One region of the Vibrio sp. CCUG 15886 genome, then DNA from elsewhere that is predicted to be linked to it. Evidence: predicted binding sites of a transcription regulator. Region 1 holds the regulator's gene; each other region holds the start of a gene.
What was found. Region 1 encodes PurR, which represses purine synthesis genes. Its sites were predicted from a motif close to TNANGNAAACGTTTNCNTNA; they were not measured.
Positions count from the first base shown of each region.

Region 2: purL (phosphoribosylformylglycinamidine synthase) is a predicted target of PurR. The motif match lies at 6,153-6,172, and genes of this name have one in related genera.
Region 3: metK (methionine adenosyltransferase) is a predicted target of PurR. The motif match lies at 3,874-3,893, and genes of this name have one in related genera.
Region 4: purM (phosphoribosylformylglycinamidine cyclo-ligase) is a predicted target of PurR. The motif match lies at 3,674-3,693, and genes of this name have one in related genera.

Region 1 is NZ_JAQQBT010000003.1:32,752-40,236, reverse strand. It holds gene mukF (chromosome partition protein MukF) at 1-862, opposite strand, end outside; gene cmoM (tRNA uridine 5-oxyacetic acid(34) methyltransferase CmoM) at 865-1,674, opposite strand; gene elyC (envelope biogenesis factor ElyC) at 1,772-2,572, shown strand; gene torR (two-component system response regulator TorR) at 2,653-3,366, opposite strand; gene torD (molecular chaperone TorD) at 3,602-4,249, shown strand; gene purR (HTH-type transcriptional repressor PurR) at 4,560-5,564, shown strand; cyclic di-GMP riboswitch class I at 5,761-5,849, shown strand; gene PQQ36_RS08740 (TfoX/Sxy family DNA transformation protein) at 5,965-6,558, shown strand; gene PQQ36_RS08735 (TVP38/TMEM64 family protein) at 6,683-7,360, shown strand; gene PQQ36_RS08730 (putative signal transducing protein) at 7,374-7,485, shown strand, end outside.
Region 2 is NZ_JAQQBT010000006.1:67,874-75,358, forward strand. It holds gene PQQ36_RS13335 (succinylglutamate desuccinylase/aspartoacylase family protein) at 1-980, shown strand, start outside; gene PQQ36_RS13340 (DNA-directed RNA polymerase subunit beta) at 1,111-1,575, shown strand; gene PQQ36_RS13345 (DUF3622 domain-containing protein) at 1,653-1,958, opposite strand; gene purL (phosphoribosylformylglycinamidine synthase) at 2,118-6,011, opposite strand; gene mltF (membrane-bound lytic murein transglycosylase MltF) at 6,309-7,485, shown strand, end outside.
Region 3 is NZ_JAQQBT010000015.1:19,381-26,865, reverse strand. It holds gene PQQ36_RS18460 (phosphoglycerate kinase) at 1-37, opposite strand, end outside; gene epd (erythrose-4-phosphate dehydrogenase) at 188-1,228, opposite strand; gene PQQ36_RS18450 (hypothetical protein) at 1,429-1,665, shown strand; gene tkt (transketolase) at 1,717-3,711, opposite strand; gene metK (methionine adenosyltransferase) at 4,041-5,195, shown strand; gene PQQ36_RS18435 (DUF2189 domain-containing protein) at 5,448-6,242, shown strand; gene PQQ36_RS18430 (SprT family zinc-dependent metalloprotease) at 6,316-6,822, shown strand; gene PQQ36_RS18425 (endonuclease) at 6,923-7,485, shown strand, end outside.
Region 4 is NZ_JAQQBT010000002.1:309,773-317,257, forward strand. It holds gene lpcA (D-sedoheptulose 7-phosphate isomerase) at 238-813, shown strand; gene PQQ36_RS08140 (class II glutamine amidotransferase) at 860-1,705, shown strand; gene purN (phosphoribosylglycinamide formyltransferase) at 1,792-2,430, opposite strand; gene purM (phosphoribosylformylglycinamidine cyclo-ligase) at 2,570-3,610, opposite strand; gene upp (uracil phosphoribosyltransferase) at 3,789-4,415, shown strand; gene PQQ36_RS08160 (uracil-xanthine permease family protein) at 4,542-5,795, opposite strand; gene PQQ36_RS08165 (DUF2066 domain-containing protein) at 6,034-7,245, shown strand; gene PQQ36_RS08170 (DUF2069 domain-containing protein) at 7,363-7,485, opposite strand, start outside.

The DNA of each region.
Region 1 (7,485 bases):
TGTGAACATGGCGGTCGTAACCGATCCACAGATCGATGGCTTGTTGACCCCAGCTGGTGATGCGATCGAGCTTCATCTGCAACCCAAACAGAGTTTCTTCGATAAACTCGAGTTCTTCATCCCCATAGACCAACTCTTGAATATCCAAGATCTGAGTTTGCAGCTCATCCCCTGCCGCTTGTAGTGTATCTTGCAGCTCTTTGAGCGTGTTCGAGGTTTCTGAAAGCAGTGACTCACAGTTGTTGATCGCTTCACGCCAATCTTTGTTCAGCAGATCGGCAATTTGCTGTTTAACCGATTGTTGTTGCTCATCCATCACGCGTTGGTTGAGATCGATTTGATCAAAAATCTCACCCACAGAATATTTCAGCACCGCATAGACATTTTTCTTCCAATGCCCTGCCGTCCCGCCTTGCTTGGCCGCTTCAATGGCTTTCGCCATTTCGCCAGCCACCATGGAGAGTTGAATCGATAATCTAAGCTTGGAGAATTCTCGATGACGGACATAGTAGTCGGTAATGCCGATCGCCAACGGCGAAAGACGGTAGATACTGGCACCTTCCGTCATTTCGCTGGTAAAGCGGCTGATCAGGCGCTGCTTAACCAACTCATTGATGGCGTTGTTGGCGCGAAACGCTGAGGCTTCACCCGTTTCTTCAAACAGTCGAGTGACGATAGTAAACGCATCATGCAGCTCACCTTCACCCAACTCTTCATCAAACCTTTCGTTACTTAATACAGCGATGGCGATGAGAAACGCCAATCGCTCGGTGGTCAGGTTCAATGAGAAATCGTGCTGCTTAACCCAACTAACCAATTCATCGATTGGTTGCTCTGCAGCATTGAGAGTTGTCTCACTCATTGTTATTCCTGTTTATCTTTCTTCTTAGCCCACACATGAATGTATCGGCCCAGCGAGAGGTAAGGCTCTTGGCGACACAGACGTCGTTCCAACTCGAGCACATCCTCATACTGGTAATCACCCATATTCTGTCTGTTCCCTATATAATCACTGAAACAGCGAATACCGGATTTTCCATAAATTTCAAAACCTGCGTCTTCAATCCACTGATAAACAGATTGAGGTTCTAGGCCTTTTTGCGGTTGCAGCTTAAAGCGCTTGCGATGAGGCATACCCTCAAGAATATGTGGGATATTGCCACAAACCACATTCTTATAAACCAAGCCATGGTGGTTGTAGAACATAATAGACGCGGCGCCACCCGGTGCGACTTGTTCTAATACCGTTTCCAACGCGGATTTTGGATCCGCCAACCATTCCATCACGGCATGAAACATCACCACATCGACGGGCTCTGCTAGGTGCTCACCAATCTTCTGTACCGGAGAATGGATCAGCCGATACTGCTCAAGCAAGCCATTTTTTGCAATATCCTGCTCTGCTAATTGCAGCATTTCAGAAGATAGATCACATAAGGCAATGTGATGTCCGAGTTTGGCAAGCTTTTGTGACATTTGTGCCAACCCGCCCCCCGCATCCAATACGGTTAGAGGCTGTTTGGCCTCGCCAAAGGTGGCTAACAATTGTTGAAGATCTTCCCAAACAATCACTTGGCGAATCTCGCCTTTGTCTGACCCGTAAATATTTTTTGCAAATTTGTGGGCAATATCGTCGAAATTACGGTCTTGGTTCACAGCAGCTTGAGTTATCATATCTAATCGTGCTGCTATTCTGTCATAAGGAAAGCAGATATAAAGAGGCATTCTCTTATTTTTATTATCAAGTGATGTTTTTTCGGACTATTTCTGTATGTTTGAGCTGAAAAAAGTGCTCTCGGCACTGTTAATGCCTTTGCCAGCACTACTTTTAATAGGCTTAGCTGGTCTGATGCTGATTATGTTTAGCACCAGACAAAAAACGGGGTGTTTCATCATATTATTCTCCTTTTTGGGGATATTCTTGGTTTCTTTCCAACCCGTTGCCAGCAAGTTATTAATGCCATTAGAAAGGCAATACTCTGTATTTCTACCCGAAGTACAAACCGTCGATTACGTCATGGTATTGGGCAATGGCCATGTGGTGGATGATCAAATCCCCCCTACGTCTGAGTTAAGCCGTGCTTCGTTGATGCGTTTGACGGAAGGGATTCGTATTTTAAAGATGTATCCGGGCTCAAAGTTGATTCTGTCTGGCTATGCGGGCGGCTCAGAAACCAGCCATGCGCGCATGATGGCAAACGTGGCTTTGGCTTTGGGTGTCGCGAAATCAGACATTATTCTTCTTGAAGATGCCAAAGATACTTGGGAAGAGGCGAGACAAGCAGCGGCATTTGTGCGTCAGAAACAGCTGGTTTTGGTTACTTCTGCCAGTCACATGGCACGTGCAATGAAAGAGTTTCATGACGCTGGCATAACACCGTTACCTGCGCCAACAAACTACCTTGCGCAAAAGAACATCTCTCAAGCCTGGGATAGATATGCCCCTAAAGCCATCTACCTCGAGCAAACTGAGCGCTACTGGTACGAAACCCTCGGCCAGCTATGGCAAGGCATGCGAGATTTGCTTCTTACTGACGAACAAATCATGGCAGAGAATCGCGCATCAAAATGATGAATCATGATCTGCAGAAACAAAAAAAGAGCTTAATCCGCTCTTTTTTTGTTTGTTAATTTTGGCTTTCTAAGCCACGCCTAGTCGCCTGCAAACATGTAGCCTTCACCGTGTACGGTCACAAAAATTTGTGGGTTCTTAGGATCAAACTCCATTTTTGCTCTCATGCGACGAATCAAAACATCAATCGTTCTGTCGTTTGGCGCGTCAACACGATGGCTGATCATGTTGAGAATGCGTTCACGGCTTAGTACCTGATTTGGGTAAGACGAAAGCGCCACCAGCAGCTCATATTCTGCCTTGGTCAACTTCACTGGCTCACCATTGTGGCTCAACGCTCGACGATGAATATCGAAGGTCCAGTCACCAAAACGGACAATATGGTCTTCGTTTTCCGCGTCTTGATGTTTTGAACCACCACTGCGCGCAAGCGAAATCCGCCACAACAAGTTTTTCACTCGAACCAGCAGTTCACGTAACTCAAATGGTTTGGTGACGTAGTCGTCTGCCCCCATCTCCAAACCAACAATTTTATCTATGCTATCCGTGCGTCCGGTTACCAAAATAATGCCAATGTCCGATTGGCTGCGTAGTTCACGGGTCAGCATCAAGCCGTCTTCACCTGGTAAGTTAATGTCTAACATCACCAAATCAACGCAGCTATTTTGCAAAATATGACGCATCTCGGCACCACTTTCCGCTTCACTTACTGTGTAACCTTCTTTTTGAAAATAACCCGCAAGTTTACTGCGAGTCACTACATCATCTTCTACGACTAATACGTGATAGCTCATTTACACCACTTCATGTCATTTCTGTCTACACGGGCAGATATTCTATTCATAACTAGTAACATTTCTAGTCATACTTCGTTTGAAATGCAAGTATCTTGATTTTTATTGATTCAAAACAAGCTTAATATCAAGCCATTAACAAGCTCAAATATATTTATATTTTTCTTAACAATAGGCGTTATTGTTATTCATTTTTTTTGGTTACACTTATAGGAGATTGATTTAGGAGCGATAAATGATGCAAGAGATAAAAGCCTTTAATGAAAAACGTGCGGAAATATATTGGTGGCTTTCGAGCTTATTTGCCAAAGAGCTGACACAGGAAGAGCTCGATAAATATCAAAGCATGGAAATTAGAGCGTTTTTAACTGGATTGGCTGAAAACGATGCACTGAGACCATCCGTTAACGCCTTCGTCGATGCACTCAATCGTCTTGTTGACCGTCAAGATGCGCAATTGGAATTAGCGGCAGATTTTTGTGACCTATTTTTGAAAACCGCAAAACACGGCGCACTTCCATACGCATCTATTTATCTAACAAAAGATGGCCTACTCAATGGCGAACCAGCACAAAAAATGGACACTTGGCTGAAAAAACATGGTGTGCAGGTCAATCAACAACTGAATGAACCGGCCGATCACTTAGCTATCATGCTCGACTTTCTTGGCAACCTTATCATTCGCTCAAATGAGCTTGAACAAGATCGCCACATGGAAGAAGCCTTCATTGAGCAAAACGCATTTATTCAAGAAATGTTGCTCTCTTGGTTACCTAGCTTCTCTCAACGAGCAGCAGAATATGATGAGTTTGGTTTCTATAACAGTGCAATAAAACTACTTGTTGCGTTTTGTATGCTGGACAGCGACTATTTAGTTGGATAATAATTACGCCCTTATCAATAGAGCAAACACTCGGTTACACTTTAACCACTAAAGTGTGAACGCGGATACACTATTCGCCGTTTGAGTAGGTTGCCACTCTTGCCGTCTCGGTCTAAAATTGAGACCGCAATCGATAAAATATGATTTTAATGCAAACCGCTGAAATACAGCGGTTTTTGTGTTTATTTAAAGCTAAGCTGCTGCTTTTCTAGTGTGTCTTCCTTACAAAGCGAATTCGGAGAAAGGTAGCAAACTGTGTTGCAACAAAGAATCGTAGATTCAAAATGCAACCTTAGACAGGACAATACCTATGGCCACAATTAAAGATGTCGCGCGTCTCGCTGGAGTATCCACGACCACAGTGTCGCACGTAATCAACAAAACGCGTTTTGTTGCAGAAGCCACTCAAGAAAAAGTCATGAAAGCGGTTGACGAGCTCAACTACGCACCGAGCGCAGTAGCGCGTAGCCTAAAGTGCAACACCACTCGTACTATTGGTATGCTGGTCACACAGTCGACCAATTTGTTCTTTTCTGAAGTAATTGATGGCGTAGAAAGCTACTGTTACCGCCAAGGCTATACGCTAATTCTTTGTAATACGGGCGGTATCTACGAGAAGCAACGTGACTACATTCGTATGCTTGCGGAAAAGCGCGTAGATGGCATTTTGGTGATGTGTTCTGACCTCACCGAAGAGCTCCGAGAAATGCTTGATAAGCATGCAGATATTCCTAAAGTGATTATGGACTGGGGTCCAATCAGCTCACAAGCCGATAAAATTATCGATAACTCAGAAGAAGGTGGCTACTTGGCCACTAAGTACCTGATTGATAACGGCCATACAAAAATCGCGTGTTTGAGTGGCCACTTTGAAAAAGCCGCGTGCCAAGAGCGCATCCAAGGCTTTAAACGTGCGATGAAGGAAGCCAATATTACCGTTAACAACGAGTGGATCCTTGAAGGAAACTTTGAATGTGACACGGCTGTGATGGCTGCTGACAAGATCGCGTCATGGCAAGATCGCCCAACTGCGGTCTTCTGCTTCAACGACACCATGGCACTGGGTTTGATGAGCCGCCTTCAGCAGTTAGGCCTTCGCATTCCTGAAGACATCTCTGTTATCGGCTACGATAATATTGAGTTGGCGGAATACTTCTCACCACCGCTAACAACCATCCACCAGCCAAAACGCCGTGTTGGTAAAAATGCATTTGAGATCCTTCTCGAACGCATTAAGGACAAAGAGCATGACAAACGCGTGTTTGAAATGCATCCCGAGTTAGTGGTTCGTGATACCGTCAAAAAAATCAATTAGTTAAGACTAATATTCTAAAGCATCCAAATCTGGATGCTTTTTTTTCATTCTTAGTAAGTGATTTGTTAAGTCAAATTCTGTTAAGTTCTTAAAATCGAGCATTCATTCACTTAACTGCAACTATTATCTGAACCAATGTCACATTTTTTATTTGAAAATGTGATGTTACTTCAATAGAAATCGTATCCTTCTAGAGTCACGCACAGGGCAAACCATTTGAAAAAGTGGGACGCAAAGCCTCCGGCCTAAACCAGACGTTTTTTGGTAGGTAGCGGGGTTACCGATGGCAAAAATGCATAACAACAAGTTTACCCATTAATGACATTGTATTTGCATTGGTTTGCTAATCTCTCGGACCTGATTTGGTGGCGTAATAGTAATTACACCGAGATAACACATCATGGATAAACCGATACTCAAAGATTCAATGAAGCTTTTTGAGCAACTTGGTGCGATAAAATCTCGCTCAATGTTTGGCGGATTCGGCCTTTTTGCAGATGAGACCATGTTCGCACTTGTGGTGAAAGACCAGCTTCATATTCGCGCAGATCAAAAATCAACATTACTTTTTGAAAAGCAAGGACTCAAACCATACGTTTATACTAAGCGTGGTTTCCCTGTTGTCACTAAGTACTACGCGATTTCAGACGCGCTATGGCAAGACCAAAATGCACTACTCAACGTAGCCAAACGTGCATTGGCCAGTGCTAATAACGATAAACAACAGCAAGCAACAGCAAAACCTGAACGATTAAAAGACCTGCCTAACCTGCGTTTAGCCACCGAACGAATGCTTAAAAAGGCGGGAATAGAAACAGTCGAGCAGTTGGAGTCTCAAGGCGCGGTTCGTGCATACGAAGCGATTAAAAACACCCACAGTGGTGCCGTGAGCTTAGAGCTGCTTTGGGCGTTAGAGGGAGCCATCAATGGTACGCACTGGAGTGTGATTCCTCAGCAACGTCGAGACGAATTAGTGAATAAATTGTCTTTGTAGACAAGCACGTTTATTATTTCTTATAGATTAAAACCACATCAAAATGATGTGGTTTTTTTATATCGTTTGAAAGATTTTCTGTCTCAATCAGGTCTGATAACCAAGCTATCTGGAGAAAAATTGAATGAACAAAAAACTCGTATTCGGAATCTTGCTTATCGCGACCATTATTTTATTGGCGGTTAATTTTAGTCAATACCTCACACTCGACAACGCTAAAGCACAACAACTTGCCCTGAACAGTTTTATTGAAGAAAACTTTCTGTTTGCTTCAATAAGCTATTTTGTCATTTACGTTGGTCTTACCGCCTTTTCAGTACCAGGAGCAACCGTCGTCACACTATTGGGCGCTGCTCTGTTTGGTTTTTGGTATAGCCTACTGCTTGTCTCATTTGCCAGCACCATTGGAGCAACCATCGCATTTTTGAGTAGTCGCTACCTACTAAAAGATTGGGTGCAGGCACGTTTTGGAGACAAACTTAGCGCGATCAACCAAGGCGTTGAAAAGGATGGCGCCTTTTATCTATTTTCGTTACGCCTGATCCCAGTCTTCCCATTTTTCCTTATTAACTTGCTGATGGGTTTAACACCAATTTCCATTGGTCGTTACTATCTTACTAGCCAGATCGGCATGCTACCTGGCACGGCTGTTTACCTAAATGCGGGGACACAATTGGCCGACATCAACTCGTTGTCGGGGATACTTTCACCAACAGTATTAGCCTCATTTGCGTTACTGGGTGTCTTTCCTATCGCTGTAAAATGGATCATGAGTAAATTTAGACCTCAACTCTCTTCATAAAAGGAATTCACTTATGAAGATATTCACCGCCAACACTCCTATAGAAGCGCATATCGTGTGCCAGTTACTGATGAATGAAGCGGTACAATGTGAGGTTCGAGGTGAGGGTTTATTTGGCTTGAGAG
Region 2 (7,485 bases), on a different contig from region 1:
TCGATGCGGCGCAGCTTTACACCCACTCTCCTCTTTCGATCCCGATTGAGATCATCAATGGACGCAATGCTGGCCCTGTACTGATGATCAACGCTGCAATACATGGTGATGAACTCAATGGCGTTGAGATTGTTAGACAACTGATTAACAGCCTCGATCCCAACCAAATCAAAGGTACCGTTATTGCCGTTCCAATCGTGAATGTGTTCGGGTTTATTCATAAATCTCGCTATCTGCCGGACAGACGCGATCTCAACCGCTGTTTTCCCGGTAGTGAAAAAGGCGCACTGGCTTCACGCATGGCACATACCTTCTTTAGTAATGTGGCCCTAAGAGCCGACTATATTCTTGATCTTCACACCGGAGCCATCCATCGAACCAATTTGCCTCAAATCCGTGCCAATTTGAGTAATCCAGAAACGTTGAGAATAGCCAAAGCCTTCGGCGCGCCCGTTATCATCGATTCAGCCCTTAGAGATGGTTCCATTCGCTCCGAAGCTGAAAAATGCGATATTCCCGTACTCACCTATGAAGCTGGCGAAGCGCTCAGATTTGATCCTCTCTCCATTAGTGCCGGAGTGCTCGGTGTTAAACGCGTGATGCAAGCCATTGGCATGCTCCGAGCCAGTCGAAAAAAATTGCCTCAACCTGTCATCGCTAAGTCCACCAGTTGGGTACGAGCATCAGGAAACGGCATTTTGCGTACCGTGGTCAACTTGGGCGCCAAAGTTGAAAAAGGGGAAACCTTAGCCTATATCAGTTCACCGCTGGGCCATGACGAAGTGGAGTTGAAAGCCCCGAAAGGTGGCATTGTGATTGGCCAACAAACACTGCCTCTGGTTAATGAAGGAGACGCTATTTTTAATGTGGCTTACTTCCGTCAAGATGACGAAGTCGTCGAGCAAGTGGTGGAAAGCTATATTGAAGAGCTCGTTGAAAGTGACATTGACTTGATCACCACAGGGCAAATCCCCCTTTAACCTTTTTTCGCTACAATACGTTGGCTCATGCTATTGACGTGAGCCATACATATCATTACACGAAATAAATTGAACGGCGTTTCATTGATATTTACCATGACTGGATTATTGATATAGCCGCCGAGTCACTATGATGTTTCGTTTCATTCTTTCTTTTGTCGCTTTGTTGTCACTGCCAAGCATGGCACAACATACCCAAACACCGGATCTCGCCCACTACCTGCAACAGCATTTTGAAGCCAATCAGGATCCGAGTCAGGACAGGATGACACAAACGGAAAAGCTATCGACATCGCTTGATCTGGACGCAGGGAAAGAAAACATCGAATGGACCTTAGATCGTGGAGCGAATCGCATCAACTGCGACATGCTGGTCTCTCAATCAGGTCAAGAGCCCCACTTTGACTATGGCGAAGCCAAAGATCTTTCTGATGGTTTGCAACACTTCGACTTACCAAAACGCAAAAGCGAACAAGAATATTACCGCAATCAAGTCAACAGCAATACGCCGGGATTAATCCCTAGTAGCAAGCAGTTTGCCGCCCCTGCGGCGGGAGACTTCCATGTTTCACTCTCCTCAGATTGCTTCAACTAACCTAGATAAAACGCATAAATGCAAAAAGCCCCGATGTGTGAGCATCGGGGCTTTTTCAAACAGTATCCAGCAGACGATTACTCTTCGTCATCTTCTTCAACATCGCGAACGCGACGTTGTTCTGCTTTACGTAGTTTTGCGCTCAACGCTTCAGCATCGCGCTCTTTGCGTTGCTGAGCTTTACGCTCGTTGCGCTCGGCTTGGTTTTTAACAAAACCAGCGAGTTCAGCTTCTGCCCACGCTTGAGCAGTCGCTTCAGAGTCAAAACCCATTTGACGCTTTGAAACAACAGTTTTACGAGAGGTTACTTGACGAGTAATCTCAGCCGCCCAACCTTCACGTTTCTCAGTTACGCGGATGGCAAATTTTTGGTTTTTAGACATGTCAGATGTTCCTAAGGGATTGTAAAGGGATTCAAGCCATCCCTTGGCAAGCGGCGTATTAGACCACAATTATTTGCGATTGGCTATTGGCTCACTGATAAAAAAACCGCCAGAGAAACTCTCTAGCGGTTTATTCAGTATCACATTATTTCAATCGGATTAGCCTAGATTTTTGCGTGCGTTTTGGAACATACGCATCCACGCGCCATTTTCACCCCAACCTTCTGGTGCCCATGAGTTTGCTACGGTGCGGAATACACGCTCTGGGTGCGGCATCATGATGGTTACGCGACCATCTTTTGTCGTCAAACCGGTAATCGCATTTGGTGAACCGTTCGGGTTGTTCGGGTATTGTTGTGTTGGATTTCCTAGGTTATCAACAAAGCGGACCGCAACGGTGCCCGATGCTTCAATCGCAGCGAGATGTTGAGCATCGCGTACTTCCACACGACCTTCGCCGTGCGAAACAGCGATAGGCATACGAGAGCCTGCCATGCCATCAAAGAAGACGGAATCCGATTTCTGTACTTCGACTAGGCTAAAGCGTGCTTCAAAACGCTCTGATTCGTTGCGAACGAAACGTGGCCACAAGTCGGCACCTGGGATCAATTCTTTCAAGTTTGAAAGCATCTGACAGCCGTTACATACACCCAGTGAGAAGGTGTTTTCACGATTAAAGAAGGCTTGGAACTGCTCACGTGCTTGCGCATTAAAGAGCACAGATTTCGCCCAACCTTCACCCGCACCTAATACATCACCGTACGAGAAACCACCACAAGCCACTAGACCATGGTACTCATCCAGCACTGCTTGACCCGTCAGAATGTCACTCATGTGGATGTCAGTCGCTTCAAAGCCAGCACGGTCAAACGCTGCTGCCATTTCAACGTGAGAGTTAACCCCCTGCTCACGCAGGATCGCCATCTTAGGTTTCGCGCCTTTCGCGATATAAGGAGCTGCGATATCTTCATTCACATCAAAGCTTAGAGATACATTCAGACCTGGGTCTGAATTGTCTTTCTTCGCTTCAAACTCTTGGTCTGCACACGCTGGGTTATCACGCAGTGCCTGCATCTTATGCGTCGTTTCCGCCCAGATAACACGCAAATCAGTGCGTGAACGTTCCAGTATCAAAGCATCACCAGAGCGAATCACAAAGTTGTCTGAAGCGTCAACCGCACCAATCACGTGTGAACACGCTTCTAGACCATTGGCCGCCAACGTCGACAGCACGGAATCCAATTCGTCGTTCTTAACTTGAACAACCGCACCGAGCTCTTCGTTAAATAACGCCGCCAGAACATCATCACCCAGCGCAGCGATATTCGCGTTGACACCACAGTGACCAGCAAATGCCATCTCTGCAAGTGTCACCAATAGGCCACCATCCCCTTTATCGTGGTACGCAAGCAATTTGTCTTGGCGAACCAGAGCTTGCATCGCATCGAAGAAGCCTTTCAATTGTTCTGCGTTGTCGACGTCAGCCGGCTTATCACCCAATTGCTTGTAAACCTGAGCCAGCGCCGTAGCACCTAAGCGGTTCTTACCGTTGCCAAGGTCAACAAGAACCAGTGAAGTCTCGCCTTTGTCGGTACGCAACTGAGGAGTAATGGTTTTACGTACATCTTCAACACGAGCAAACGCGGTGATGATCAGAGACAGTGGAGAAGTCACTTCTTTCTCTTCACCGTTCTCATTCCACTTGGTCTTCATTGACATTGAGTCTTTACCAACAGGGATAGTAAGACCTAATGCAGGGCACAGTTCTTCACCCACCGCTTTCACCGCTTCGTAAAGACCCGCGTCTTCACCTGGGTGACCTGCTGGTGACATCCAGTTTGCCGACAGCTTAATGCGCTTGATATCGCCGATGTCAGTCGCTGCGATGTTAGTCAGAGACTCACCAACGGCTAGACGAGCTGACGCGCCAAAGTCAAGCAGCGCAACAGGCGTACGTTCACCCATAGACATGGCTTCACCGTGATACGTATCGTAGCTGGCAGCGGTTACCGCACAGTTTGCAACTGGCACCTGCCACGGACCGACCATTTGGTCGCGCGCCACTAAGCCTGTGACGGTACGGTCACCAATGGTGATCAAGAAAGTTTTTTCAGCCACGGTTGGAAGACGAAGTACACGATCCACCGCTTCGTTAAGTTCGATGCCATCACGCGTCATCGCTGGGCTGTCTACTTTGAGTGTGGTTGCTTCACGATGCATCTTTGGTGGCTTGCCAAGCAGAATATCCATTGGCATATCAATCGGTGTATTGTCGAAGTGCGCATCTTCCAGCGTTAGGTGACGCTCTTCCGTTGCCACACCGACCACGGCATATGGCGCACGCTCACGTTTACAGATTGCATCAAATGCCGCCATGTTTTCTGGTGCGACCGCGAGCACATAACGCTCTTGAGATTCGTTACACCAGATTTCCAATGGGCTCATTCCCGGTTCATCGTTTGGTACATCACGCAGTTGGAACTTACCACCACGCTCACCATCATTGACCAATTCGGGTAACGCATTTGAAATACCACCTGCGCCAACGTCGTGAATAAACGCGATTGGGTTGTTGTCGCCAAGCTGCCAACAGCGATCAATCACTTCCTGACAACGGCGTTCCATCTCTGGGTTTTCACGCTGTACCGAAGCGAAATCCAGATCTTCTGCCGACTGACCTGATGCCATAGACGAAGCGGCACCACCACCCAGACCAATGTTCATCGCTGGGCCACCCAGCACGATTAAGCTCGCACCGACAGGGATCTCTTTCTTCTGTACGTGCTCGTCACGAATGTTACCCATACCACCAGCAATCATGATTGGCTTGTGGTAGCCACGCACTTCTTCACCTGCGTGTGACGTCACTTTCTCTTCGTAAGTACGGAAGTAACCAAGGAGGTTTGGACGACCAAATTCGTTGTTGAATGCCGCGCCGCCAAGCGGGCCTTCTAGCATGATGTCAAGGGCGTTGACGATACGACCTGGCTTACCAAAATCGGTTTCCCATGGCTGTTCAAAGCCAGGAATACGCAAGTTCGAGGTGGTAAAACCAACCAGACCCGCTTTTGGCTTACCGCCAATGCCGGTTGCGCCTTCGTCACGAATTTCACCACCAGAACCGGTGGAAGCACCTGGCCATGGTGAGATTGCGGTTGGGTGGTTGTGCGTCTCTACCTTCATCAAGATGTGTGCATCTTCGTGATGGTAGTTGTATTGACGCGTTTCTGGATCGGGGAAGAAACGACCCACTTTTGAACCCGTCATTACCGCTGCGTTATCTTTGTAAGCAGACAGCACGTGATCTGGCGTTGTTTCAAAGGTATTTTTGATCATCTTAAACAGCGATTTTGGCTGTTCCACACCGTCGATCGTCCAATCGGCGTTAAAGATCTTGTGACGACAGTGCTCAGAGTTGGCCTGAGCAAACATCATAAGTTCGATGTCATTTGGATTACGGCCAAGCTTAGTAAAGTTCTCCACCAAGTAATCAATTTCATCTTCTGCCAATGCTAGGCCAAGTGAAACGTTTGCTTCTTCAAGCGCAAGACGACCTCCAGAAAGGATATCCACCTGAGTCATTGGTGCAGGCTGCGCAACGCTGAACAATGCCGCTGCCGCTTCTAAATCACCAAATACCGCTTCCATCATACGGTCATGAATAATGCTTTTTACGATGTCGATTTGTACGCTAGAAAGCTCTGAAGACGACTCAACATAGTACGCCGTGCCGCGCTCTAAACGCTTCACTGCGTTAAGGCCACAGTTTTGTGCAATGTCTGTCGCTTTTGATGACCAAGGAGAGATGGTGCCAGGACGAGGAGTGACCAGCAATAAGAGACCTTGAGGCTCGTGCTCTTCGATAGTTGGGCCGTAAGTAAGAAGTTTCTCTAACTTTTCTAGCGCTTCTGCGTCTAACTCAGAGGTCAAATCCGCAAAGTGCATAAACTCGGCGTAAATGCCCGTTACAGGCAGATCTTGTTCACGACAAAGTTCCAGTAGTTTATTAACTCGAAACTCAGAAAGAGCTGGGGAGCCACGCAAAATTCTCATGTGCTTAGGTCTCTTATGCAATTGATTAAGGTGATATTGGAATAAATTCAGTGGGTTATACTGTTTTACTTCGAACTTATGCCGATTGCACCTCTCTGTTGCGGGCGCATTATATAGCAATTGTTTTTGTGATGTAACACCAAAAGCAACCGTTTGCGTCACTTTTTTTGTCAAATTTGAAATACAACCAAAATGTCGTCGCTAAGAAAAGGTGTACAATTTTGCCTATCGCTTTTTCTTTGCCTACCTTGCCCGCTTTGATATAAAGAGACGAATCGATTTTTGAGAGCAGACTTGATGCCAATATTTAATCTTCACCAACTACGTAACTTTCTGTTTATTATCGCGACAACGCTGTTTTTATCAGCGTGTCAGATTGAATCAAAGCCCACTAGCGAGCTTGATCAGATCAAACAGAGAGGTGTACTCCGTGTCGGCACTCTCAATAATCAACTCTCTTATTACATCGGTCCTGATGGCCAAACTGGTTTAGATTACGAACTCGCTCGCCAGTTTGCAGATGAACTTGGCGTCAAACTTGAAGTGAAAGTGGCTTTTCGCCAAGCCGAGTTGTTCCCCATGCTCAAACGCGGAGACATCGACCTGATCGCCACCGGTCTCAACCAGACCCCAAGAGCGATTAAACAATTTCGCCCCGGCCCAAGTTATTATTACGTCAGTCAAGTCGTGGTGTACAAAAATGGTGCCCTACGCCCACGTAACTTAAAACAGTTAGTCGAATACCAAAACGCCAAAACCGCTTCAGAAGATGAAGCCGAAGCGAGTAACAACGCGGCTGCCAACACTCTGCAAGTGGTGAAACAATCACAAAATGTGACGTTGTTAAAATCGCTACAGAGCGATTACCCAGAGCTTCAATTTACCACCGTCTCTGATGCCGACAATTACGATTTGCTTCGCCGCGTCTCAACAGGAGAGCTGAGGTTTGCCATCAGCGATTCTATCGAATTATCACTGGCTCAACGTCTCTACCCCGATTTAGCCACTGCATTTGAAGTCACCGAAGATCAACCCGTTTCTTGGTTTGTTCGCCGTTCACCGGATGAATCTTTGTATGCGCTGATGATTGAGTTTTTTGGCAACATTAGCCAATCTGGCGAACTTGCACGTTTAGAAGAAAAATACATTGGCCACATTGGCAGCTTCGATTATGTTGATACGCGCGCTTTTATTCGTGCGTTGGACAATAAATTACCCAAATGGGCCCCTTTATTTGAGCAATATTCCGCAGAATTTGACTGGCGCTTAATTGCCGCGCTGGCATACCAAGAATCACATTGGAATCCCCTCGCGAAATCGCCGACCGGTGTGCGCGGTATGATGATGCTGACGTTGCCAACTGCGCAAAGTGTTGGCGTAAAAAACCGCTTAGACCCAGAGCAGTCTATTCGTGGTGGCGTTGAATATCTGCGTCGTATTGTCGCTCGTGTACCTGAATCGATCCCTCAACATG
Region 3 (7,485 bases), on a different contig from region 1:
CTGCTAGATCCAGGTCAGTCATCTTGATTACAGACATGATGTGTCCTCTCAAATATTAAAAATAAAGTTTTTGAAAACTCGGCAACCCTGCCAAGCCTGTTAATTCTTCAAACTGGTTATTGATATGGAGTCATTACGAATTTATTTCAAGGCTAAAAATAAATTTTCTCCGACGCTGCCGATACGACTATTGGGCAGCTTGCATTGCGAGCGCAGTATCCAGCATACGGTTCGCAAAGCCCCATTCGTTATCGCACCAAACCAGCATTTTCACCAAATGCCCGTTACTGACTCGAGTTTGGCTACCATCTACAATCGCGCTATGGGGATCGTGATTAAAGTCGATGGAAACGAGCGGCGCTTCAGTATAGTCAACAATGCCACGTAATGTACACTGAGATGCGTTAACAATGGTTTGATTTACGTCATTAACTTTCACATTTGTATTAATCGTGACACTTAAATCCATTGCAGTGACGTTTACTGTCGGCACTCTCACTGAAATAGCTTCAAATTTGTTGGAAAATTTCGGGAAGATTCTTTCAATTCCCTTATGCAACTTGGTGTCAACTGGAATGATGGATTGACTTGCGGCTCGGGTGCGGCGTAAATCGCTATGGTAGGCATCAATCACTTGTTGATCATTCATCGAAGAGTGAATGGTGGTAATGGTACCAGATTCAATACCAAATGCCTCGTCCAACACTTTAATGATCGGCACAATACAGTTAGTGGTACACGAACCGTTGGAAACGACGTTGTGCTCGGCTTTCAAGGTTTCATGGTTAACACCATAGATGATGGTGTTGTCGAGGTCACTGGCACCTGGATGCGAAAACAGCACTTTTTTCGCTCCGGCTTTGATGTGTTCTAGCCCATCAGCCTGACAACCAAACACACCCGTACAATCGAGGACCAGATCGACCTCGAGGTCACGCCAAGGCAGAAGATTGATTTCGGAAAGGTGCAGAATACGGATAGAGTCAAATTCTCCCTTACCTTGAGGGCAGGCGTCATGGTGAACGTAGAGATGTTCTTGATCGTGGGAGATTCTCTTGCCAAAACGGCCATGACTGGTGTCATATTGTAGCAAGTGAGCCATGGCTTCTGGTTGAGCAAGCTCATTAACCGCGACCACTTTAATTTGTTGATGCTTACCGCTTTCATACACGGCGCGCAGAACATTACGACCGATACGTCCAAATCCATTGATCGCAACTTTTAGCATCTATCCTTCGCCTCACCAAAAATTTCGTGTCACAGATAGTACCCGATACGCAGGCTAAACGCATTAAGTAAGTGATCTCAGTCGCGGTAAACTCTCTTTTCACTTCCAGAGACATTCATTTCACCAATATATTGAATTGAGACGTCGCGTATTTCACTTGGCACTTTAGCTCCTTGTTTGATCACCAAAAGGAAACGCGTATGTCTGGTTTTCCCGCTGCTCACTTTTGCAAGCGATGCAATAAAGAAACACCGCACTCAGAAGTGCTGGTCCGTAAGCCAAGTCGCTATGATACGGATAAAACGATTCTTGGAACTTTAAAGCTTTGGGCTCATACCCTGATAAATGGCGGTCACTATTACGATATGGATCGCTATGCCACCTGCAAGGAATGTGGGCACAAAGAGAAGGACAATTGGGGAAAAGAATTTGAATAGGCACAAAAAAACCGAGCTTTGACGCTCGGTTTTTCTTTTATCTTCTTCAGCTTACGCGAGAAGTTCTTTCGCTGTGTTCACCACATTTTCTACCGTGAAACCGAACATTTCGAACAGTTGATCTGCTGGTGCAGATTCACCGAAGGTAGTCATACCGATGATGCGACCGTCGAAGCCAACGTACTTGTACCAGAAGTCAGCAATACCCGCTTCGATAGCGATACGTGCCGTTACGTCTGATGGCAGTACTGCTTCACGGTAAGCCGCGTCTTGTTTGTCGAAAGTATCAGTAGCAGGCATTGAAACCACACGTACTTTCTTACCTTCAGCGGTTAGTTGTTCTGCCGCTTTCACTGCTAGCTCAACTTCTGAACCCGTTGCGATTAGGATGAGCTCAGGCTTACCATCGCTGTCTTTCAGGATGTAACCACCTTTGGCGATGTCTGCCACTTGCTCAGCGCTGCGTGGTTGCTGTGCTAGGTTTTGACGAGAGAAAATCAGTGCTGATGGACCATCTTTACGTTCAATCGCCAGTTTCCATGCCACTGCAGATTCCACTTGGTCACATGGACGCCATGTGCTCATGTTTGGCGTTAGACGTAGCGATGCGATTTGCTCAACTGGTTGGTGAGTTGGGCCATCTTCGCCAAGACCGATAGAATCGTGCGTGTACACTTGGATGTTTTGCACTTTCATCAGAGCCGCCATACGCATTGCGTTACGTGCGTATTCCATGAACATTAGGAAGGTTGCGCCGTAAGGTACGAAACCACCGTGTAGTGCGATACCGTTCATGATCGCAGTCATACCGAATTCACGTACACCGTAGTGGATGTAGTTACCAGAGAAGTCGTTGGCTTCTAGCGACTTAGAACCCGACCACATGGTGAGGTTAGAAGGCGCTAGGTCAGCAGAGCCGCCCATGAATTCTGGCAGCATTTTACCAAACGCTTCTAGCGCGTTTTGCGATGCTTTACGTGATGCGATGTTTGCTGGGTTTGCTTGAAGATCCGCAATGATTTGGTTTGCTTTCTCTTCCCACTGCGCTGGCAGTTCGCCATTTACGCGGCGTTTAAACTCGGCAGCTTCGGCTGGGTACGCTGCTGCGTACGCGTCGAACTTCGCATTCCAAGCGGCTTCTTTTGCAGCGCCTGCTGCTTTTGCATCCCACTCTGCATAAACATCAGCAGGGATTTCAAATGCAGGGTGTTCCCAACCTAGGAATTCACGTGCCGCTGCGATTTCTTCCACGCCTAACGGTGCACCGTGACAGTCGTGAGAACCCGATTTGTTTGGTGAACCAAAACCGATGATAGTCTTAGTACAAATTAGAGTTGGGCGAGGATCTGCTTTAGCGGCTTCAATTGCTGCGTTGATCGCTTCAGCATTGTGACCATCCACAGCTGGGATAACGTGCCAGCCGTATGCTTCAAAACGCTTAGGCGTATCGTCAGAGAACCAGCCTTCAACGTGACCGTCGATAGAGATGCCATTGTCATCCCAGAATGCAATCAGTTTACCAAGGCCTAGCGTACCCGCTAGAGAACATGCCTCATGCGAGATACCTTCCATCAGACAGCCATCACCCATGAACACGTAAGTGAAGTGGTCAACGATGTCGTGGCCAGGTTTGTTGAACTGCGCTGCGAGCGCTTTCTCAGCCATTGCCATACCAACCGCGTTGGTGATGCCTTGGCCTAGAGGACCCGTCGTTGTTTCGATACCAGGAGCGTAGCCGTACTCTGGGTGACCTGGAGTCTTAGAGTGAAGCTGACGGAAGTTTTTCAGATCATCGATAGAAAGCTCGTAACCGCTCAAGTGCAGTAGCGAGTAAATCAGCATCGAGCCGTGGCCGTTAGAGAGTACGAAACGGTCGCGATCAGCCCACTCTGGATTTGATGGGTTGTGGTTTAGGTGGCCACGCCAAAGAACTTCAGCGATGTCCGCCATACCCATAGGTGCGCCTGGGTGGCCTGAGTTTGCTTTTTGTACGCCGTCCATGCTGAGTGCGCGGATTGCATTAGCGAGATGTTTACGAGAAGGCATGTCTGCTCCTGAGTGCATTAAGCGAATTGATAACATAGAAAATCGAGTGGCGATTATTTTCGCAAAGCAATCTCTCGACTGCAAACGATTTACCTGAACAATTTGTGGAAATGTAAGCGACTTAATGCCATTTCACTGAGAAAAAAACATTTTCTCACTCAACCAAGCAAACGTTTGGTTTTCGCTAATAATAAAAAAGAGCTTGTAATTCGAGCATTAAAAACTAGAATAGACGTCTAGATGTAGAAACACCTACAAATATTATTGTATTTCCTGCTGCTGGAGTATGCATTCTCACAGCAGAATAGATTAACAAAAGTGGAGCTCTCATGGCTAAGCACCTGTTTACTTCTGAGTCGGTTTCAGAAGGTCATCCAGATAAAATTGCAGACCAGATTTCTGATGCGGTTCTTGATGCGATTCTTGAACAAGACCCAAAAGCGCGTGTTGCATGTGAAACGTACGTAAAAACTGGCATGGTAATGGTTGGTGGTGAAATCACCACTTCAGCATGGGTTGATATCGAAGAGTTAACTCGTGAAACGGTGCGTGAAATTGGTTATGTACATTCAGATATGGGTTTCGATGCAAACTCATGTGCAGTACTGAACACTATCGGTAAACAGTCTCCAGACATCAACCAAGGTGTTGATAAAGCCGATCCTAAAGAGCAAGGCGCGGGCGACCAAGGCATCATGTTCGGTTACGCATGTAACGAAACTGAAGTCCTTATGCCAGCACCCATCACTTACGCTCACCGTTTAATGGAGCGTCAAGCGAAAGTTCGTAAAGATGGCACACTGCCATGGTTGCGTCCTGATGCAAAATCACAGGTTACTTTCCAATACGAGCAAGGCAAAATTGTTGGTATTGATGCGGTTGTTCTTTCAACTCAGCACTGCGATTCTATTTCCACACCGGATCTTCGCGAAGCGGTCATGGAAGAGATCATCAAGCCAGTTCTTCCTTCTGAGTGGCTAAACAAAGAAACCAAATACTTCATCAACCCAACCGGCCGTTTCGTTATCGGTGGTCCAATGGGTGACTGTGGTTTGACTGGTCGTAAGATCATCGTTGATACCTACGGCGGCGCAGCTCGTCACGGTGGTGGTGCTTTCTCTGGTAAAGATCCATCGAAAGTAGACCGTTCAGCTGCTTACGCAGCACGTTACGTAGCGAAAAACATCGTCGCGGCGGGTATGGCAGATCGCTGTGAAATCCAACTGTCTTACGCAATCGGTGTTGCTGATCCAACCTCTATCATGGTGGAAACATTCGGTACTGAGAAAGTATCACACGACATCATCATTGAAGCGGTACGTCAGTTCTTCGACCTACGTCCATACGGTCTACAAGAGATGCTGAATCTACTTCAGCCAATCTACAAGAAGACCGCAGCATACGGTCACTTCGGTCGCGAAGAGTTCCCATGGGAAGCGACTGACAAAGCAGCACTACTGCGTGAGTTTGCTGGTATCAAGTAAGATAACCTCACCTCATTCTCCAAAGCCTTCGCTCAATGCGAAGGCTTTTTCATTTGTGCGACGAAAAATTCGCCACGGCATTTGTATTTTTAACTAACTCCAACGATAGTTAAATAAATGTTAAATGAGATTTATCTCTCATCTTAACGACAACAAAACAGATGCTAACGGTAATAAAAGAGAGCTTGCCCCGCATCTGAAACCTACTGACAGTCAACGTCAGTCTGACAGTGAATCGATCAAGGAGGAGCTATGCCTCGTACCGTAGACCCATCGGATCTGGAGCAAAAACGAAAGGACGTTCCCGATCACGAATACGCTCGCACTATTCCATGTAACCAACTCAGTGTGTCCGCCCCGTTTCACTGGCTAGCACTTGGCTTGCATGACTTCATTCGAATGCCACTTATCAGCGCCTTTTATGGCTTATGCTTCATGGCTGCCGCCATCGGTATTGTGCTACTGGTTGAGTGGCAAGGAACTCATTTGGTGGTAATGCCCAGCTTAGTGGTTTACATGCTCATCGGCCCATTTCTTGCGCTTGGTTTGTATGATGCCAGTTGGGAAAGAGAACGCGGCCATAGCGCCAGCCTACTCCACTCAATGAAAGCCATTGGACGCAACTCTTCTTCTCAATGGGCCTTTGCGGTGCTGTTAGCGGTGTGCATGATTTTCTGGATGCGCATTGCCGCTTTACTCCATGCCCTCTACCCTTCTGTGCAAGGAGCACCACTTACAGAGTTTCTTCCTTTCTTAGTGATTGGTTCACTCGTTGGTTTTGTCCTGGCCAGTATCGTCTTCAGCATTTCTGCGTTTTCGATTCCTATGATGATGGAACGCCGAGTCGATATGATGACAGCGGTTTTCAGCAGCTTTAATGCCGTGAAGTCCAACATTCCGGCAATGATTGTTTGGGCAGCCATTATTTGTGGCGGCATTCTAATTGGCTTTGCCACTTATGGCATTGGTATGCTCTTCACCATGCCGATACTTGGCTACGCCACTTGGCACGCCTACCATGAAACCATCAAGAAAAAACACCACTAGGGTCTTTGCCCCTAGAAGCATCAACAGATAATGCTATTATTTGCCCTCATCACACCATGAGGGCAAATTTTTGATGAAAAAGATCGAGTTTGAGCTGCACTACCAAGCCCAAAAAGCACTGCACGCTTGTATCGATAAAGCTAACCGCTACTTTCAGCGCCAATTTCCAATGCCACTTCTTAGCTATCAATTGAGAGGCAAAGCGGCGGGTAAGGCGTATCTGCAACTCAATCAAATTCGTCTTAACCCGATTTTGTTCAAAGAGAACAAAACGGCTTTCTTGGAAGAAGTGATTCCTCATGAAGTGGCTCACTTGCTCACTTATCAGTTATATGGCCGAGTTAAACCTCATGGCGCAGAATGGCAATCCATCATGCAAGGAGTTTTTCTCTTGCCCGCCAACACGACACATCAATTTGCTGTCGCTTCCGTGCAAGGAAAAACCTTCCAATATCGCTGCCAATGTCGCGAGTTTCCGCTAACTATCCGTCGCCACAACAAAGTTCTGCGTAATGAGGCAAGCTATACCTGCCAAAAGTGCCGACAAACCTTGATCTTCACCGGCATCCAACTCTCATAGCTTGGCACTCCCCCCTGTTGCTATTATTAACTTACTTATTACATTGAATAAAATACGCGTGTTAGAATGCTAAAAGTCATACTTTTTAAAGACTTTTAGCATGAAGCGATTATTCATTTTTATTGCCTCGTTCACTGCCTTTGCGATCCAGGCCGCGCCACCCAGCTCCTTCTCTGCCGCCAAACAACAGGCGGTGAAGATCTACCAAGATCATCCCATTAGCTTTTACTGTGGCTGCGACATTGAATGGCAAGGCAAGAAAGGCATTCCTAACTTGGAGGCATGTGGCTACCAAGTACGCAAACAGCAAACTCGCGCATCGCGTATAGAATGGGAACATGTCGTCCCTGCTTGGCAATTTGGCCACCAGCGTCAATGCTGGCAAAAAGGTGGACGCAAAAACTGCAGTAAAAATGATCAACAGTTTCGCTTGATGGAAGCGGACTTACATAACCTCACGCCAGCGATCGGTGAAGTCAATGGCGATCGTTCAAACTTCAACTTCAGTCAGTGGAATGGCATGGATGGTGTCAGTTATGGGCGCTGTGAAATGCAGGTCAACTTCAAACAACGTAAAGTCATGCCGCCAGACAGAGCTCGTGGGTCTATTGCTCGAACCTATCTCTACATGAGTCAAGAGTATGGCTTTCAGCTTTCCAAGCA
Region 4 (7,485 bases), on a different contig from region 1:
ACACAATTCTGAGCAAAAAGTGATCTGAGTAGAGTGAAAATTCTAAAATTGAGATTTCCATGGTGATTTCCTAAGCAGCTTTGAGCGAATCGCTTTACAAATCCGCGAAAACTGAGGCTTCGGTGTCGACACTATTTCCTGTTTATGGGTAAACTCAGCGTATTGCTATGTTAGCTAGGCTGTCGCTCAGCAAACATCGACGTATAACGTGATAAACCAAGATAAAGAGAACATCGTATGTACCAAGATCTGATTAGAAATGAGTTAACTGAAGCTGCTGACGTACTAAATAAATTCCTAAGCGACGATCACAACATTGCGCAAATTGAAGCGGCAGCGAAAATGATTGCCGAATCTTTTAAACAAGATGGCAAAGTGTTGTCTTGTGGTAACGGTGGTTCACATTGTGATGCGATGCATTTTGCCGAAGAACTAACGGGCCGCTACCGTGAAAATCGCCCTGGTTACGCGGGTATTGCGATTTCAGATCCAAGCCATCTTTCTTGTGTCAGTAACGACTTTGGTTATGACTATGTATTTTCTCGCTACGTTGAAGCGGTCGGTCGTAAAGGCGATGTGCTGTTTGGTCTATCAACGTCTGGCAATTCAGGCAACATTCTGAAAGCGATTGAAGCGGCGAAAGCCAAGGGCATGAAAACCATCGCACTGACGGGTAAAGATGGCGGTAAAATGGCGGGTCTTGCGGATGTTGAAATCCGAGTACCACACTTTGGTTACGCAGACCGTATTCAAGAAGTGCATATTAAAATTATCCATATCATCATCCAATTGATTGAGAAAGAGATGGAGTAATCTGATCGGGGCAACCCGTATCGATTTGTTCAGGGAGTTTTGTTCGATGTGTGAATTGCTCGGTATGAGCGCCAATGTGCCAACAGACATCTGTTTTAGTTTTACTGGCTTGATGCAACGAGGCGGTAAAACCGGACCACATAGAGATGGTTGGGGCATCACTTTCTATGAAGGAAAGGGATTTAGAACCTTCAAAGACCCAAATCCAAGTTGTGAATCGAAGATTGCGGAGTTGGTGCAAAGTTATCCGATTAAAAGTTGTTCGGTGATCAGCCATATTCGCCAAGCGAATCGAGGTGGTGTTTCTTTAGAAAATACCCACCCATTCACTCGTGAGCTTTGGGGGCGATATTGGACATTTGCACACAATGGCCAACTCACGGACTATCAATCGTTGGATACCGGGCGACATCGTCCAGTTGGGCAAACGGACAGTGAAAAAGCGTTTTGCTGGCTGATGAATCAATTGGAACAGCGTTATCCTGATATTCCTCAGGATATGGAACAGGTGTTTGCTTACCTTGCCTCTTGCTGTGAAACCCTGCGAGAAAAAGGGGTGTTCAATATGCTGCTCAGTGATGGCGAGTATGTGATGACGTATTGTACCAACCATCTTTACTGGATCACTCGTCGAGCACCTTTTGGTAATGCAGCGTTGCTGGATGAAGATGTTGAGATTAACTTTCAAGAAGAGACCACCCCTAACGACGTTGTCTCTGTGATTGCGACCCAGCCTCTAACCGGTAATGAAACTTGGCAGAGAATGAAGCCAGGGGAGTATGGTCTGTTTCACTTTGGCGAGCGAGTCAGCAGTAACGCCAATTTATTACTTGATGTCCCGTTTGCAGCAGCAAAACCAAGCTGCCAAGCGCCAACGGAACCACTTGAATAAAACGGTATTGCGAGTTTGTATTGAAAATGGGTTGCGATAAGCAACCCATTTTTTCTTTCGATGTCGAGTGGCGACAATGAATCGCCTTACTCTGCAGCGTAACCGGCGCTGCCAAGTGGTTGGCCATCGAGATAGGGGACACCTTGTTGCATGACAAGCCGCTCTTCTGCCATCCACTTCACCACTAAGGGATAGATGCTGTGCTCTTGCGTTAACACGCGCTCCGCTAGGCTTTGTGCGTCATCTTCTGCAAAAACAGGCACTTTCGCCTGTAAGATCACTGGGCCCCCATCTAATTCTTCCGTGACAAAATGCACACTGGTGCCGTGTTCACTGTCCCCGGCATCGATAGCGCGCTGGTGGGTATGAAGGCCGGGGTATTTAGGCAAGAGGGAAGGATGTATATTGACCATTTTTCCTAAATAGTGACGTACAAATTCACCACTCAGAATGCGCATGTAACCAGCCAGTACGACGATGTCGGGTTGGTATTCGTCTATCGCTTTCATCAATTCACGATCAAAACTTTCTCTATCGGTAAACGCCTTGGGATCGATGTAATGAGCGGGTACCGAAAACTGTTTGGCTCGTTCAAGACCGTAAGCGTCGGCTTTGTTTGAGAAAACCGCACACACTTTGGCTCGGCTTGTATCACACTCGCATGCTTCAAGAATGGCTTGCAGGTTGCTGCCGCTGCCGGAAATCAGTACCACGATTTTTTTCATAACCACTGTCCATTTACTGCTGGTTCTTAAGATCACTGTCTTGCAAGAAAATACCTGCTTTTTGCAGGGTTTTCAGTGTGCCAAATAGCAGAATGAGGACATAGCGTCCTCATTCTGAAGTTATTTTAGGTTTTGCAGCTTAGTTGATTTCAACTTGCTCTTCGCCAGCTTCGGCCTGAGCAATCGCACCAATCACCCACGCTTTTTCACCTTCTTGTTGAAGCAGTGCAACCGCAGCTTCCGCTTGATCTTGAGGCAGTGCCACAATCAAGCCGACACCACAGTTGAATGTACGGTACATTTCGCGCGTAGCCACATTTCCTTTTTCTTGCAGCCATTGGAAAATGACCGGCCATTCCCAGCTCTTTTCATCGATCACCGCTTTGGTACCTTCTGGCAATACGCGTGGGATGTTTTCCCAGAAACCGCCGCCAGTGATGTGCGAAATCGCGTGAATGTCATGTTGCTCAATCATTTTGAGTGCAGACTTGATGTAAATTTTGGTTGGCTCAAGTAGGTGCTCACCAATAGTGCGGCCTGCAAGCTCCTCATTTTTGTCTGCGCCAGACACTTCGAGGATTTTACGCACTAATGAGTAACCGTTTGAGTGTGGACCACTTGAACCGACAGCGATCAATGCATCACCTACCGCGACTTTAGTACCGTCGATAATGTCTTCTTTCTCTACTACACCGACACAGAAGCCTGCGACGTCGTAGTCTTCGCCTTCGTACATGCCCGGCATTTCTGCGGTCTCACCGCCGATCAAAGCACAACCTGCTTGAATACAGCCTTCCGCGATGCCTGAAATAACATCCGCAGCCACATCGACATCCAGCTTGCCCGTTGCGTAGTAATCTAGGAAAAACAGAGGTTCAGCACCTTGTACGATCAAATCGTTTACACACATAGCAACGAGATCAATACCAATGGTGTCGTGCTTGTTCATATCCAGAGCTAAGCGCAGCTTGGTGCCAACGCCATCAGTGCCAGAAACTAGAACAGGTTGCTTGTACTTTGTTGGCAGTTCGCATAAAGCACCAAAACCACCAATGCCACCCATTACTTCAGGGCGACGTGTACGTTTTACAGAACCTTTAATACGCTCAACCAGGGCGTTGCCTGCATCAATATCTACACCAGCATCTTTATAGCTAAGAGAAGAGTTGTTACCACTCACGGGGAAGTCCTCGGTTTGAAGTTGGATATGAAAACGGCGCTATTCTATCAGGGCAGGAATATAAAGAGCAAACGTTTGCGCAAGTTTTTTTGTTGTGCAATGTAACGAGAAATTCTGTACGAAATCGTTTATAATCGGCAAGTTTATGTAAATTTTATCTATATTGCCGGAGATGGACATGAAAGTTGTTGAAGTAAAACACCCTCTTGTAAAACACAAAATTGGTTTGATGAGAGAAGGTGATATCAGCACTAAGCGTTTTCGTGAGCTAGCCACTGAAGTTGGTAGTCTTTTAACTTACGAAGCAACTTCAGATTTTGAAACGGAAAAAGTGACCATTGAAGGTTGGAATGGCCCAGTTGAAGTGGATCAAATCAAGGGCAAAAAAGTAACGGTTGTGCCAATCCTACGTGCTGGTCTAGGCATGATGGATGGCGTGCTTGAGCACATGCCAAGTGCACGTATCAGCGTAGTTGGTATTTACCGTGATGAAGAAACATTAGAGCCAATCCCATACTTCAACAAGCTGGCTTCTAACATGGAAGAACGCATTGCATTGGTGGTTGACCCAATGCTTGCAACTGGCGGCTCTATGATCGCGACGATCGACCTTCTCAAAGAGAAAGGCTGTCAGCAAATCAAAGTATTGGTGTTGGTTGCAGCGCCAGAAGGTATTGAAGCGCTAGAGAAAGCACACCCAGATGTTGAACTGTACTGCGCAGCTATCGATGAGAAACTGAATGACAAGGGCTACATCGTCCCTGGTCTTGGTGATGCTGGTGATAAGATTTTCGGTACCAAGTAATCCTTCCGATTTGTCTAATGCATATTAATAAAAAATGCCTGGTCACTGACCAGGCATTTTTTTATTCGGATTTCTTTACGTTCGACAAACAAGGTGTGGTTCACCGAACCAAGCTTCATTTGGCAATTAGTTTTGTGCTTCTTCTTCCATCTGAGCGTTATCCACTACGTGGTTTTCACCCATGTCATGCGGCAGGATAAGGTTAAGAATAATCGCCACGATACCACATAGACTCACGCCCTGTAGGCTGAACTCGCCAATACCAAAAGCCATACCGCCAATACCAAACACCAATGTCACCGCGACAATCACAAGGTTGCGAGATTTATGCAGATCCACGTGATTCTTGATTAACGTATTAAGACCTACAGTGGCAATCGAACCAAAGAGAAGAATCATAATACCGCCCATCACAGGAACGGGAATGGTTTGCAGGGTAGCGCCTAATTTACCGACAAGTGCAAGAACAATAGCGGTGATGGCAGCCCATGTCATGATGACTGGGTTGTAAGCTTTGGTGAGCATCACTGCGCCAGTAACTTCACTGTAGGTTGTGTTTGGTGGTGCACCAACCATCGATGCGGCAATGGTCGCAACCCCGTCACCAGCAATCGTGCGGTGTAGTCCTGGTTTTTTCAGGTAGTTTTTACCTGTGACGTTAGATATAGCCAACATGTCACCTACGTGCTCAACGGCAGGAGCGATTGCAACAGGGATCATGAATAGAATCGCGTTGATGTTGAACTCAGGGGTGGTGAAGTTTGGCATGGCTAGCCAAGCGGCTTGAGCCACCGGTGTAAAGTCAACCACTCCGTAGAATAGTGAAACCGAGTAACCTGCCAAGATACCACCGACGATAGGAACCAGCTTTAGGAAACCTTTTGCAAATACGCTCAGCGCAATGGTCGTGAAGAGTGAAACTGCGGAGATAATGATTGCTGCATCACCATTGACGAGTTGAACCGCACCATCACCAGTTTTCCCTACCGCCATGTTGACCGCCGTTGGCGCAAGACCAAGGCCGATAACCATGATCACAGGGCCAACAACGACAGGTGGCAAAATTTTGTGAATGAAGCCCACACCACGTACTTTGATCATCGCGCCAAGTGCAACGTAAACCAAACCTGCTGCCATTAAGCCACCCATGGTTGCGCCAATACCCCATGTTTGAATACCAAACATGATTGGCGCAATAAAAGCGAAAGAGGAGGCTAGAAAAATGGGAACGCTTCGTTTGGTGATCAATTGGAACAATAAGGTGCCGACACCTGCACCAAATAAAGCGACGTTAGGGTCCAATCCGGTCAGCAACGGTACGAGTACCAAGGCACCGAATGCGACAAATAACATTTGTGCACCCTGTAAAGCATTTTTCATAAAGGCTCCCTATTAATAACTATGCAGATAAATTCGCGGGATTCTATCACTTTGCAAACGATTGCTAAGTATTTTTGATCAATTTTTTGCAAGATTGCTGCTGTTTGTCCGTAAATCAAACGAATTGAGAGCTTTTTATTCACTTGACTGAGAAGTGCAGTAAAAATCTGCTGTTTTCTTGCTCATGATGGGAGAGTTGCTTATCATCTGACATCTCAAGAAGTAACTTAGGACTTATATGCGTTATTTAGCTCTATTGATGATCGGGTGTTTATCGCTACCCGCTTATGCATTAACTCAGGTGGATATCTACCGCACAGAAGTCGCGATTGACAGCACAAAAGACAAAGGTGAAGAGTTAGCTCGTCAGCAGGCAATGAAGCAGGTTATTGTTCGAGCATCCGGTTACCAAGACTCGGTTGATAATCCCGTTGTGACAAAGGCACTTCAATCCAGCGCCCGTTATATTTCGCAATTGAGCTATGGCAAAGAAGGGGATGTCATGACCCTGAAGTTGCTTTTTAATGATGCGCAAATTCGCTCGCTATTAACGCAAGCCCAACTGCCTTTTTGGCCAACAAACCGAAATAATCTGCTGGTTTGGTTGGTGGAAGAGCAAAACTATGATCGCAAGATCGTGTGGGAGCACTCGGCGAGCAACGTTTCTGACCAATTGAAGCAAGCCGCTCGTGATCGTGGTTTGCCATTGACGTTGCCTGTGGGTGACTTTGACGATATCACCGGTATTGAAGTGTCGGACTTGTGGGGAGGCTTTGCCAAACCGATCAGTTTAGCCAGCGGTCGCTACCCAGTGGATGGCGTGTTGGTGATTCGTGCTCAAGGAAATTCATTGCGTTGGAATCTGTACGATCAATCCCCTGGCGCTATCGCGCGCTCTAATGTTGCGCCTGTCACCGGAAGTGCCAATGGTGGTGATGCAGCGACACAACTGATTAATGCTGTTGCCGATTTTTATGCTAAACGTAGCGCCGTCGTTGTTCTTGGTGAGTCCTCTGAATCGGTCGTGGTGAAGTTTTTAAACATCAACAACGCAATTGATTTCTTTACGTTAGAAAAGACACTCACGTCGTTGAACTCAGTGGCCAATCTTGATGTATTAGAAATCAAAGGTAATGAGTTGATGTTGCGTGTGCACTTGCTGGCTTCGCAAGAAGCGTTTGAGCAAGAAGCCACAAAGCTGTCTAAAATCACCAAATTTGATGATCCGTTGCTGGTAGAAGATGAAGAGAATGCTGTGCCAGTGCCGCCAATTGAGACGCAAGTTCAGCCAACAAAAAATGACGCACTGACTAAAAATGATGAGGTGGGTGAACCTGCCATTGAGCCCATCATGCCAACACTGAACGAGGAGACCACTCATTCGCCAGTGGTGGTCGAACAACCGCCAGCTAAGCCAAAATATCAAATGGTGTTTGAGTGGTTAAGTTAGGTTGCTCTCGTGATATGAGCTTCTAATACTGTGAATAGTTAGATATAAAAACAGCCAACGTTGATCGTTGGCTGTTTTTTTATGCTTATTGCGGCAATGAGGGCAAAAGCCATTATGTTACGGCTGATTGCCAAACTTCGCTTTCTCTTCTTTTTCGACTTGCGATAGCTTTTTCAACTTCATTCCTAGCTCTTGGCCGCGCGCTCTCGCAAAGAGAATATTGCCAGCAAAGCCTAACGT